DNA from 2 places in the Methylobacterium sp. Leaf100 genome. Region 1 is predicted to be linked to the other one. Evidence: riboswitches for the same ligand, from Rfam matches in the RefSeq annotation. Region 1 holds a riboswitch; the other holds the start of a gene.
The links. A riboswitch is a leader RNA that binds a small molecule or an ion and turns the genes downstream of it on or off. The one in region 1 is predicted to bind cobalamin.
Positions count from the first base shown of each region.

Region 1 (4,868 bases):
GGCGCCGAGGCCGAGGATGACGCGCGGGTCGAGGCGGCCGTGCTCGGCCTCCACCATCTTCACCGCGCGCGGCAGATGGGCCTGAACCTCGGCGCGGACCTTGGCGCGGCCGGCCGCGTCGAGGAGGTCGGCCTTGTTCATCACCACGAGGTCGGCGCAGAGGATCTGGTCCTCGAACACCTCCTCCAGGGGATTGTCGTGATCGACGTTCGTGTCCTCGGCACGCTGGGCGGCGGAGGCCGCCGGATCGTCGGCGAAGAAGCCCGCCGCCACGGCCGGACCGTCGATGACCGCGATGACGCCGTCCACGGTGACCCGCGAGCGGATCGCAGGCCACTGGAACGCCTGGACCAGGGGCTTGGGCAGGGCGAGGCCGGAGGTCTCGATAAGGATGTGCTCGGGTGGGTCGGCTCGGTCGAGGAGCTTGTTCAGGGCCGGCACGAAGTCGTCGGCCACGGTGCAGCAGATGCAGCCGTTGGCGAGCTCCACGATGTCCTCGTCTTGGCAGCCTTCGATGCCGCAGGCGGCGAGAAACGAGCCGTCGAAGCCGATATCGCCGAACTCGTTGACGATGATCGCGAGCCGCCGGCCGTTCGCGTTCTCGACGAGGTGGCGCACGAGGGTCGTCTTGCCGGCCCCGAGGAAGCCGGTGACGATGGTGCAGGGAATCTTCTCGACCAGGGTCATTCGGCGGCGTCCGTACTAGGGTGCGCCGCGAGCGGCGGGATGCGGGCGACGACGCCCTTGCGGAATTCCTGGGGCCGCGCCTTCCACGGCACGACGCCGTCGGGCGTTTCGCCGTAGAGGCCGACCCCTTCGAGGATGATCCGGGCGGATTCGGTGGCGTCGAGGTCGCCGTAGACGTAGGTCCAGCGCCCTTCCGAGGCCACCGCCACGGTGCATGGCCGCTTGCAGACGGAGAGGCACTCGACGCCTTCGATCCGCAGGCCGGTCTGGCCGTGCTCACCGACGGCCTCCCGGAGCGCGTCGAGGAGGCGCGCACCGGCGCGGGGTTCCGCCGGGTCGCCGGCCGCACGGCAGGCGGTGCAGACGTAGAGGGTGACCACGTCAGGCATGCGCCGTCGCCTTGCGACCGAACAGGGTCCAGGCCCAGCCGTAGGCGAGCCCGATGACCGCCCAGAACACGAAGGCGATCCCGAGCGAGCGTGCGGCGAACTGGGCCGCGTAGCCCGCCGGCAGGGCGGAAGCCGCGTGGCTCGTCTCGGGTGCTCCGGCGAGGTGTGGTGCCACGATCAGGACGAGGCCGCCCGCGATGGAGATCGGCGCGCGGCGGATGGCGATGAGGTAGAGCCCCATGGCGGTGGCGACGGCGGTCATCACCCACCAGAACTGACGATCGGCGAGGGGCGCGGCGTCCATGCCCGGTAGTTCCGGCGGCAGGCCGAGGGCCGGCGCCAGGGCGACGGCGAGGAAGCCCGCCACGGCGAAGCGCAGGCCGGTCTCGGGCGTCGGTTCGCGCCCGCAGGCCAGCAGCACTGCGCCGAGCAGCAGGGCATACCCGACGCCGCCCACCAGGGTGGCGAGCGCCGTGAACGCCATGCGCGGCAGTCCGGGTCCGGGCTGCCAGGCGGGCGCGGTCTCGCCGCCGGACACGCCCGGGTCCTTCACGCCGTGATCGTGTCCGCCATGCACCCGCACCACGAGGGATGCGAATCCCGGCGCGGGGGGCGATACGGGGGCTTGAGCCTGCGTCTCGTAACGCTCGGCCGCGATGATGAGCGGAGAGGTCAGGGCGAGCTGCAGGCCCGTCGCGACGATAGCCGCGAGGAAGCCGGCGACCAGGGCCGCCGACACGAGCCGGATGATCATGGGGTGTCTGCCTTCAGGCGCCAGGCGCTCAGTGGCAGGGAAAATTCTGGGTGTGGCGGAAATCGTGCGCCGCGTTGTGGAGCGCCATCGCCGGGGCGAAGCCCGCCATGAACACGAGGCCGAGGCCGAGGAACGCGGCGACGAGAACGGCCCCGAGGCGCTCGTTGGTGCGGGTGCCGGTCAGAACGAGGGTGTTGGTCGACATCGGTTGATCTCCTGGCCGCCCCGCCGGCGGCCGTGGTCGAAGGTGAGGACGAAGGTCCCCGGTGCCGGACGGCAGGTCTCCTGGCTCGCGGGTCATCCGGAACCTGCCGCCTTCCCGGATCGCTCCGGTGGCCGATGGCAGGCCCGTCGCCGCTCACAGTTGCGGGGGCAGCCGCGGTTTCAAGGCGCTTGCCCCTCACCGCGTTCCCTTTTCACCCCGTCGCCGGGGCACCGTCCGATCCCGATGCTTCTACGCGGTCGCGCGATCCCTGACAACGCGCCGCTGTGCCGTTTGCATCGCCTTTGACCACACAAGGGCGTTTCGGGCTAAAGAAGCCCCATGCGGCAGCCGTCCCCCCCATGACCGAGATATTCTCCCGTGTGACCCTCGTCCTCGGCGGCGCGCGCTCGGGCAAGAGCGTCCATGCCGAGGGGGTGATCGAGGCGCAGCCGCCACCCTGGCTGTATCTCGCAACGGCCCAGGCCTGGGACGACGAGATGCGCGACCGCATCGCCCTCCACCGCACCCGAAGGTCGGCCGACTGGATCACGCAGGACGCGCCGATCGACCTGCCCGAGGCGGTCGCGGCCGCGCGCGGACCGGTACTGGTGGATTGCCTCACCCTCTGGCTCACCAACCTGATCCTGGCGGAGGCCGACGTCGAGGCCGCGACCGGGGCGCTGCTCTCCGCTTGCGCCGACGCGCCGGGGCCGGTGGTCCTGGTCGGCAGCGAGGTCGGCCTCGGCATCGTGCCCGACAATGCCCTCGCCCGCCGCTTCCGCGACGCGGCAGGGCGGCTTCATCAGCGCCTCGCCGCACAGGCCGACCGCGTCGTGTTCATGGTGGCGGGACTGCCGATGATCGTGAAACCCCAACTTGGAGACCACGCATGAGCGACGCCGCCAACCGCCATCGGGAGAAGATGGAGAAGCGCAAGGCCGTGCAGGATGCCGAGGTGGCGGAGAAGACCATCGAGAAGGGCCTCCTCATCGTCAACACGGGTCCCGGCAAGGGCAAGACTACGGCGGCCCTGGGCCTGATGCTGAGGGCGCTGGGCCATGGCTGGCGGGTCGGCGTGGTGCAGTTCATCAAGGGCGCCTGGGACACGGGCGAGAAGCACGCGCTCAAGGCCTTCGGGAACCAGATCGACTGGCACACCCTCGGCGAGGGCTTCACCTGGGAGACCCAGGACAAGGCCCGCGACATCGCGGCGGCCGAGCACGCCTGGGCGAAAGCCCTGGATCTCATGGCCGATCCGAGCATCCGCCTCGTGGTGCTGGACGAACTCAACATCGCGCTGCGCTACGACTACCTGCCCATCGACGACGTGGTGGCGGCGTTCCGGGCCCGCCGGCCCGACCTCCACGTCATCGTCACCGGCCGCAACGCCAAGCCGGCCCTCGTCGAGGCCGCCGACCTCGTCACCGAGATGGGCTCCGTGAAGCACCACTTCGCGGCGGGCGTGAAGGCGCAGGAGGGGATCGAGTTTTGAGGTGCCGGCCGTCATGACCCGCGCCATCATGATCCAGGGCACCGGTTCGGATGTCGGCAAATCCCTCATCGTCGCCGGTCTGTGCCGCGCCTTCGCCCGGCGCGGGCTGCGGGTGCGGCCGTTCAAGCCGCAGAACATGTCGAACAACGCCGCCGTCACGGCCGATGGCGGCGAGATCGGACGGGCCCAGGCGCTTCAGGCGAGGGCCGCCGGAGTGGCGCCCTCGGTCCACATGAACCCGGTCCTCCTCAAGCCCCAGAGCGAGACCGGCAGCCAGATCGTGGTGCAGGGCCGGATGGTCGGCCAGGCCGCGGCCCGGGACTACCAGGGCTGGAAGCCGCGCCTCCTCGGGGCCGTGCTCGAAAGTTTCACCCATCTGAAAGCCGAGGCCGACCTCGTCGTGGTCGAGGGCGCCGGCTCGGCGTCGGAGGTGAATCTGCGCGCCGGCGACATCGCCAATATGGGCTTTGCCCGCGCGTCGAACACGCCGGTGATCCTGCTCGGCGACATCGACCGCGGCGGCGTCATCGCCAGCCTCGTCGGCACGAAGGTGGTGATCGACCCGGCCGACGCGGCGATGATCCGGGGCTTCCTCGTCAACCGCTTCCGCGGCGATCCGAGCCTGTTCGCCGACGGCATGGACCTCATCGCCCGCCACACGGGTTGGCCCAGCCTCGGGCTGATCCCGCATTTTCCGTCCGCCGTCCGCCTGCCCGCGGAGGACGTTCTGGGACTGGTCGGCTCCGAAGCAGGCGCGGCGGGTCGCACGGTGGTGGCCGTCCCCGTCCTGCCGCGCATCGCCAATTTCGACGATCTCGATCCTCTGCGGGGCGAGCCGAACGTCTCCGTGGTTCTGGTTCGTCCGGGGGAGCCGATCCCCGTGGCCGACCTCGTGCTCCTGCCGGGCTCGAAGACCACCATCGCGGACCTCGATGTCTTTCGGTCCGAGGGCTGGGATATCGATCTCGCCGCCCATGTCCGGCGCGGCGGCCGGGTGCTCGGCCTCTGCGGCGGCTACCAGATGCTTGGGCGCCGCCTCGCCGACCCGCACGGGATCGAGGGCGCCCCCCGGACGGTGCCGGGTCTTGGGCTCCTCGACGTCGAGACGGTGATGACCCCGGTCAAGCGCCTCGAGGCCGTCACCGGCACCTCGTTGCCCGACGGCGTACCGTTCTCGGGCTACGAGATGCACCTGGGTGATACCACCGGGCCCGACGCGGCGCGCCCGCTCGTTCGTTTCACCGATGGGCGCCTGGACGGGGCGATTTCGGCCGACGGCCGGGTCGCCGGCACCTACGTGCATGGCCTGTTCGCCGACGACGCGCAGCGCGCCGCGTGGCT
Region 1 covers NZ_LMMW01000012.1:476,790-481,657, reverse strand. Annotated here, with positions in the region: gene cobW (cobalamin biosynthesis protein CobW) at 1-687, opposite strand, end outside; gene ASF25_RS10240 (DUF1636 domain-containing protein) at 684-1,076, opposite strand; gene ASF25_RS10235 (CbtA family protein) at 1,069-1,830, opposite strand; gene ASF25_RS10230 (CbtB-domain containing protein) at 1,859-2,035, opposite strand; cobalamin riboswitch at 2,088-2,285, opposite strand; gene cobU (bifunctional adenosylcobinamide kinase/adenosylcobinamide-phosphate guanylyltransferase) at 2,395-2,928, shown strand; gene cobO (cob(I)yrinic acid a,c-diamide adenosyltransferase) at 2,925-3,527, shown strand; gene ASF25_RS10215 (cobyric acid synthase) at 3,541-4,868, shown strand, end outside.

Region 2 (4,868 bases), on a different contig from region 1:
AGACGTAGCGCTCGGTGCCGGCGGAATCGTCGTGGGCGACGACGTGGAACGGGCGGAACGGATCGTAGCGCGCCGTCACGGTCCACTGGTCGCGCTGGATCGTCGTCACGCTGGGGTTCGGACCGGTCCCGCCCCGGGCCCGAACGAGGGCCAGGGCTTCCGCCCCGGACAGGGGTCCCAGCACCGCGCCGGTCTCGGCCGAGACCGTCCCGAGTTCGCCCGTCGGGAGGATGGTCCGGTAGACCGGCGCATCGCCGCGCATGCCGAGCGACAGGGCGAGGGGCAGGCGCGTCAGGCCGAGGGGCTTCAGCGCCGCGTCGGGGCCGAGCCGCACCCGATCCCAGGCGATGGGGGACAGGCCGGCGAGCCGCGCCGCCTCCGTCAGGTTGGGGAAGGGGACGTACATCATCACCAAGCCCGATAGGACCCAGGTGGCGAGGAACATCCCCGTGGCGATGCCGAGCCAGCGGTGGCCGAGGATCAGCCACCGCTTCATTGGTTTCAGGAGGCGGCGCACGGCGCGTCAGAAGCTGACGCTGTAGGCGACCTCGAACGAGCGCGGCCGGCCGAGGAGCCAGTTGGTGCCGACCCCGTTCACGGCGTTGCCGCTGATGGCGTAGACCGTGTCGGCGAGGTTGTAGGCGCGCAAGGAGAGGCGCGAGGCCGGCCCGACCTGATAGTCGAGCCCGGCATTGAGCAGGGCGTAGTCCGGGCGCCGGGCCATGTTGCCGAAATCGCTGAAGGTCTCACCGACATACTGCACGCCGATGCGCGCCTCCCAGGCCGGGGCGAAGGCCCAGTTCACCCAGAGGTTGGCGACGCGCTCCGGCACGTCGATGGGTTGGCGCCCGGCATAGGACACCACTGCGCCGGCGACGCTCTGGTTGAAGTCGTCGTACTGGGCATGGAGGAGGGCGACGTTGGCATCCACACGCCAGGCGTCGAAAAGGTGGAGGGACACGGCCGCCTCGACGCCCTGCGAGGATTGCCGGCCGACCTGGGTCGAGACGGTGGGCTGGCCCGGCACGGTGGAGACGAGGTTGTCCTTGACGATGCGGTAGCCGGCGAGCGTCCACTCGGCCAGCCCCCCGAAGGCGATGCCCTTGGCGCCGACCTCGACCTGCTGGCCGGTGGAGAGGCGGAAGTTCGCCAGACTCTGCGACAGGGTGATGAGGCTCCCCACCGGATCGGTGGCGGTGGCGTATTGGGCGTAGAGGGAGAGGTCTGGCGTCGGGGCGTAGACGGCACCGAAGCGGTAGCTCAGGGCCTGGAAGTCGCGCTGGAAGGTGGCGCCGGAGACGAGGTTCCGGCGGTTCAGGGTCGGGGCGTCGAAGCGCACGCCCGTCAGCAGCGAGAGCTGATCCGACAGGATCAGGCGGTTCTCGGCGAAGACCGAGGCCTGGTTGGTCGACGTGGCATAGGCGGGCGAGGCGCGGCCGTTGGCCGGGAACAGGCCGGGATCGTAGGCGAACGGATCGACGCTCGTGGTGAGACCGCCGCCCTCGGACTGGAAGTTGTTAGTGTGCCGGAAGGCGATGTGATTGACGTCGAACCCGGCCAGAAATTCGTTGCGGAACCCGAACAGGGTGCCCCGGACCGTCGCGTCGAGGCGGTTCCCGACCTGTTCCTGGTGGTGGTAGATCTCAAGGTAGTCCGAGCGGTCGATGCGGCCGGTGCCTCGGTTGAAGGCGTATTGCTCGACGTCGAGCCACTGGCGCCGGCTCTGGAGCCGGTAGGCGGTGTTGCGCACGGTGATGTCGGCGCTCGGGCTCCACTCGGTCCTGAGCTGGGTCCAGTTGTCCGTCCAAAAAATCTTGGCGTCGCGGACGTTGTAGTTGTTGAACCGGATGGAATCGAGGATCCGCCCGTTGACCAGCGGCGTACCCCAGTAGCGGGCGGGCTCCTGGTAGCCGAGGTCGTGGCTGAGTGTGAAGGCGAGGTCGGGGGCCGCCTGCAAGGTCAGCGCGCCGGAGACCGCGAGGTTACGAAAATCTCCGTCGGGCTGCATCCAGCCGCCGGACCGGTTGCCGCTGATGTTGAAGCGGTAGGCCAGGGCCTCACCGATGGGGCCGCCGGAATCGAGGGCGAGGCGGGCGAGACCGTCCGAGCCCAGGGCCGCGCGGGCCTCGTTGATAGGCGTGAACACCGGCTTCTTCGTCACCACGTTGACGACGCCGCCGATGGCCCCGTCGCCGTAGAGTACCGAGGCCGGGCCGCGCAGGACCTCGATGCGCTCGACGTTCCAGGTGTCGAACGGGAAGGTGACGGTGCCGGCGCCCACGTAGAGGCGCGTGCCGTCGTAGAGCTGCTGGATCGAGTTCGGGCCGGCGAATCCGCGCGCCGTGAAGGCCCCATTGCCGTTGCCGGGGGCCGCCACGGTGGTGATGCCGGTGGCGTTCTCTGTCACGGCCTCCGCGACGGTGTTCTGGCCACGCCGGCGCGCGGTCTCGCCCGCGATCACGTCGACGCTGGCCGGCGTCTCCAGGGGCGTCAGACCGAGGCGGCTGGCGCCGCGATCCACCGTGCGCAGGTTGAGCCCGGCGGGCGCGACGCCGGAACCGGCCACCGACAGGGTGTCGAGGGTGACGGCCGGCTCCTGCGCCGAGGCCGCGATGGGAGCGAGGACAAGGAGAAGACATCCTCCGACGATCCCGGGACCGGGATGATGCGCGAGGCAGGAACGTGGAAACAGCATGGCGATGCGAATTGTCCGAGGGCGCGCGACGTACGCGACGACGCTTCCACCACGCCTAAAACGAATGTTATAATGTTACAATCGTTCAGTCCTGGCCAAGCCTTTTCGTGCGACGACGCATGAGCTCGACGGCCGCACGGGTGCGGTACGCGATCACGATCGATAGGCAATGAAGGCAGTGGTTCGGGCGGGCGCATGCGGAAACGGCGGGCGCGCACGGGGCGCGGTGTGGCACGTCACCGCGAACGAGGCCGATCCGTTCGCGGCATGCGAACGCCCCGACACCCATCAGGACACCCCGCCCGATGCGTTTCGCGTGTGACCACGACTGACGGCAGGTCTCCTGGCTCGCGGGTCACCGCCCTCTCATCGTCTTCCCAGGCCGGGATCTTGGCAGATCCGGAAGACCCAGTGACGTGTTGATGATGGGCTCGCCGCTTACAGTTGCGGGGGCAGCCGCGGCATCGAGCCGAAGCCCTCACCGCGTTCCCTTTTGATCCTCCGGAGAGGAACCGTCACGGTCACGCTAGGGCTTCGCCGAGCACCCCGTCAAGCCGAAGCGCGGATCGTGACGGTCGATCCAGCGGCAAAGCGGAATTCCAGGCACACCAACGGACCGACGACGACCAAGCGCCGAAAACCACGTTGACGCCTGATTGGAGTTATTCTAATTAAGAACGGCGCGGGCGGAGCGACTGCCCATCCGACCGAGAGAGACACAATGACCAGCAACCACAGCATCGCCTGCGAGAGCTGCCGCTTCTTCGACGATCACAAGCTCAACGGCGGCGCGGCAGCCGGCGATGCGGGCCTGTGCCGCTTCAATCCGCCCGTGAGCCAGCCGGAGCCGAAGTCCCCGGGCCTTTGGCCGGTGGTGGCGTCCAAGGATTGGTGCGGTCACTTCACGGCCGAGATGACCGCTGCCGAATAAGCGCGCCCCCATCACGAAGCCCCAAGAGCTGGCGCGAAAGCGCCGGCTTTTTGCGTTCGGGCCCGGACCGACGACCTGGGAGCCGGATTCCGGCAATGGCAGGGCGTGGTGGTCATGATCCGGTCACCTTCGCGTCCGAAGGCGGGGCATCACCGCACGGGGCGACGACCGCGTGTGGCCCGGTGACGGTCGTCCGGCGCGGCTCCGGCGGGCCGACACGACACGGCTGATGGCGCCGCCCGGCAGATTTTCGAAGTTTGAGGATGTCCAACAGATGATCGACCGATCGACCCTCGCCGCTCTGGCCGGCCTGACCCTGGCCGCGCTGCCCGGGTCCGCCCTGGCCGCCACGCCCAACGACGCGACCGGGACCTACCTCACCGAGGATGGCCGCGCGCGAATCCGCGTCGAGAAATGCGGTTCGCAGAACACCAACCTGTGCGGCTACGTCGTCTGGCTGAAGGTGCCGTTGAACGACAAGGGCCAGCCCCGCGTCGACTTCAAGAATCCCGACACCAAGAAGCAGGCACGCCCGTCGCTGGGGCACCAGCTCATCATGGGTCTGAAGCCGGATGCCGACGCTCGTTACGCCGGGAAGATCTACAACGCCGACGAGGGCAAGTTCTACGACGTGACCATGTGGGCCGATCAGCCCACCGAATTGTCCGTGCGGGGCTGCATGCTCGGGTTCCTGTGCGGATCGCAGACCTGGAGCAAGGTCAACGACGTGGTTCCGGGCCAGCTCACCGCGGCGACGAACCAGCCCGGCGGCCCGCGTTCCGACGCCGAATGGGCGCCCAAGCCCGCGGCCCCGAAGCCGGGCGCGAAGCCGGCCGCTCCCGGAACCGCACCCGCCGCCCCCGCGGCGGAGTAGGATCGCGCGTCGCCCGCATCGAGCCGCAGGACTCATCGGGAAAATTTCGAGCCGGCTTCGCCCAGCGGAGCCGGCTTTTTGTAGCTTTGGATCAGTCCACCAGGGCGGCGTAGGTCAGCACCCGCAACTCCCGGCGGATCGGCAGGGCCGAGGACGGGATGAGCTGGGCGAGGAGCACCACCGCGAGATCCTCGGCCGGGTCGACCCAGAATGCGGTGCTGGCGAGCCCGCCCCAGGCGGCCTCGCCGGGCGTCCCGACGATCTGCGCACGGGCCGGATCGAGCATCACCGAGAAGCCGAGCCCGAAACCGATGCCCGTATAGGCCGTCTCGGAGAAGCGCGGCTGGCCCATGGCGGCCAGATCGCCG
Region 2 covers NZ_LMMW01000011.1:38,741-43,608, reverse strand. Annotated here, with positions in the region: gene ASF25_RS08005 (peptidase) at 1-496, opposite strand, end outside; gene ASF25_RS08000 (TonB-dependent siderophore receptor) at 524-2,695, opposite strand; cobalamin riboswitch at 3,011-3,227, opposite strand; gene ASF25_RS07995 (hypothetical protein) at 3,417-3,626, shown strand; gene ASF25_RS07990 (DUF2147 domain-containing protein) at 3,901-4,500, shown strand; gene ASF25_RS07985 (serine hydrolase domain-containing protein) at 4,592-4,868, opposite strand, start outside.
Region 2: linked by a shared signal. The riboswitch ahead of ASF25_RS08000 (TonB-dependent siderophore receptor) and the one ahead of ASF25_RS10230 (CbtB-domain containing protein) in region 1 are both predicted to bind cobalamin.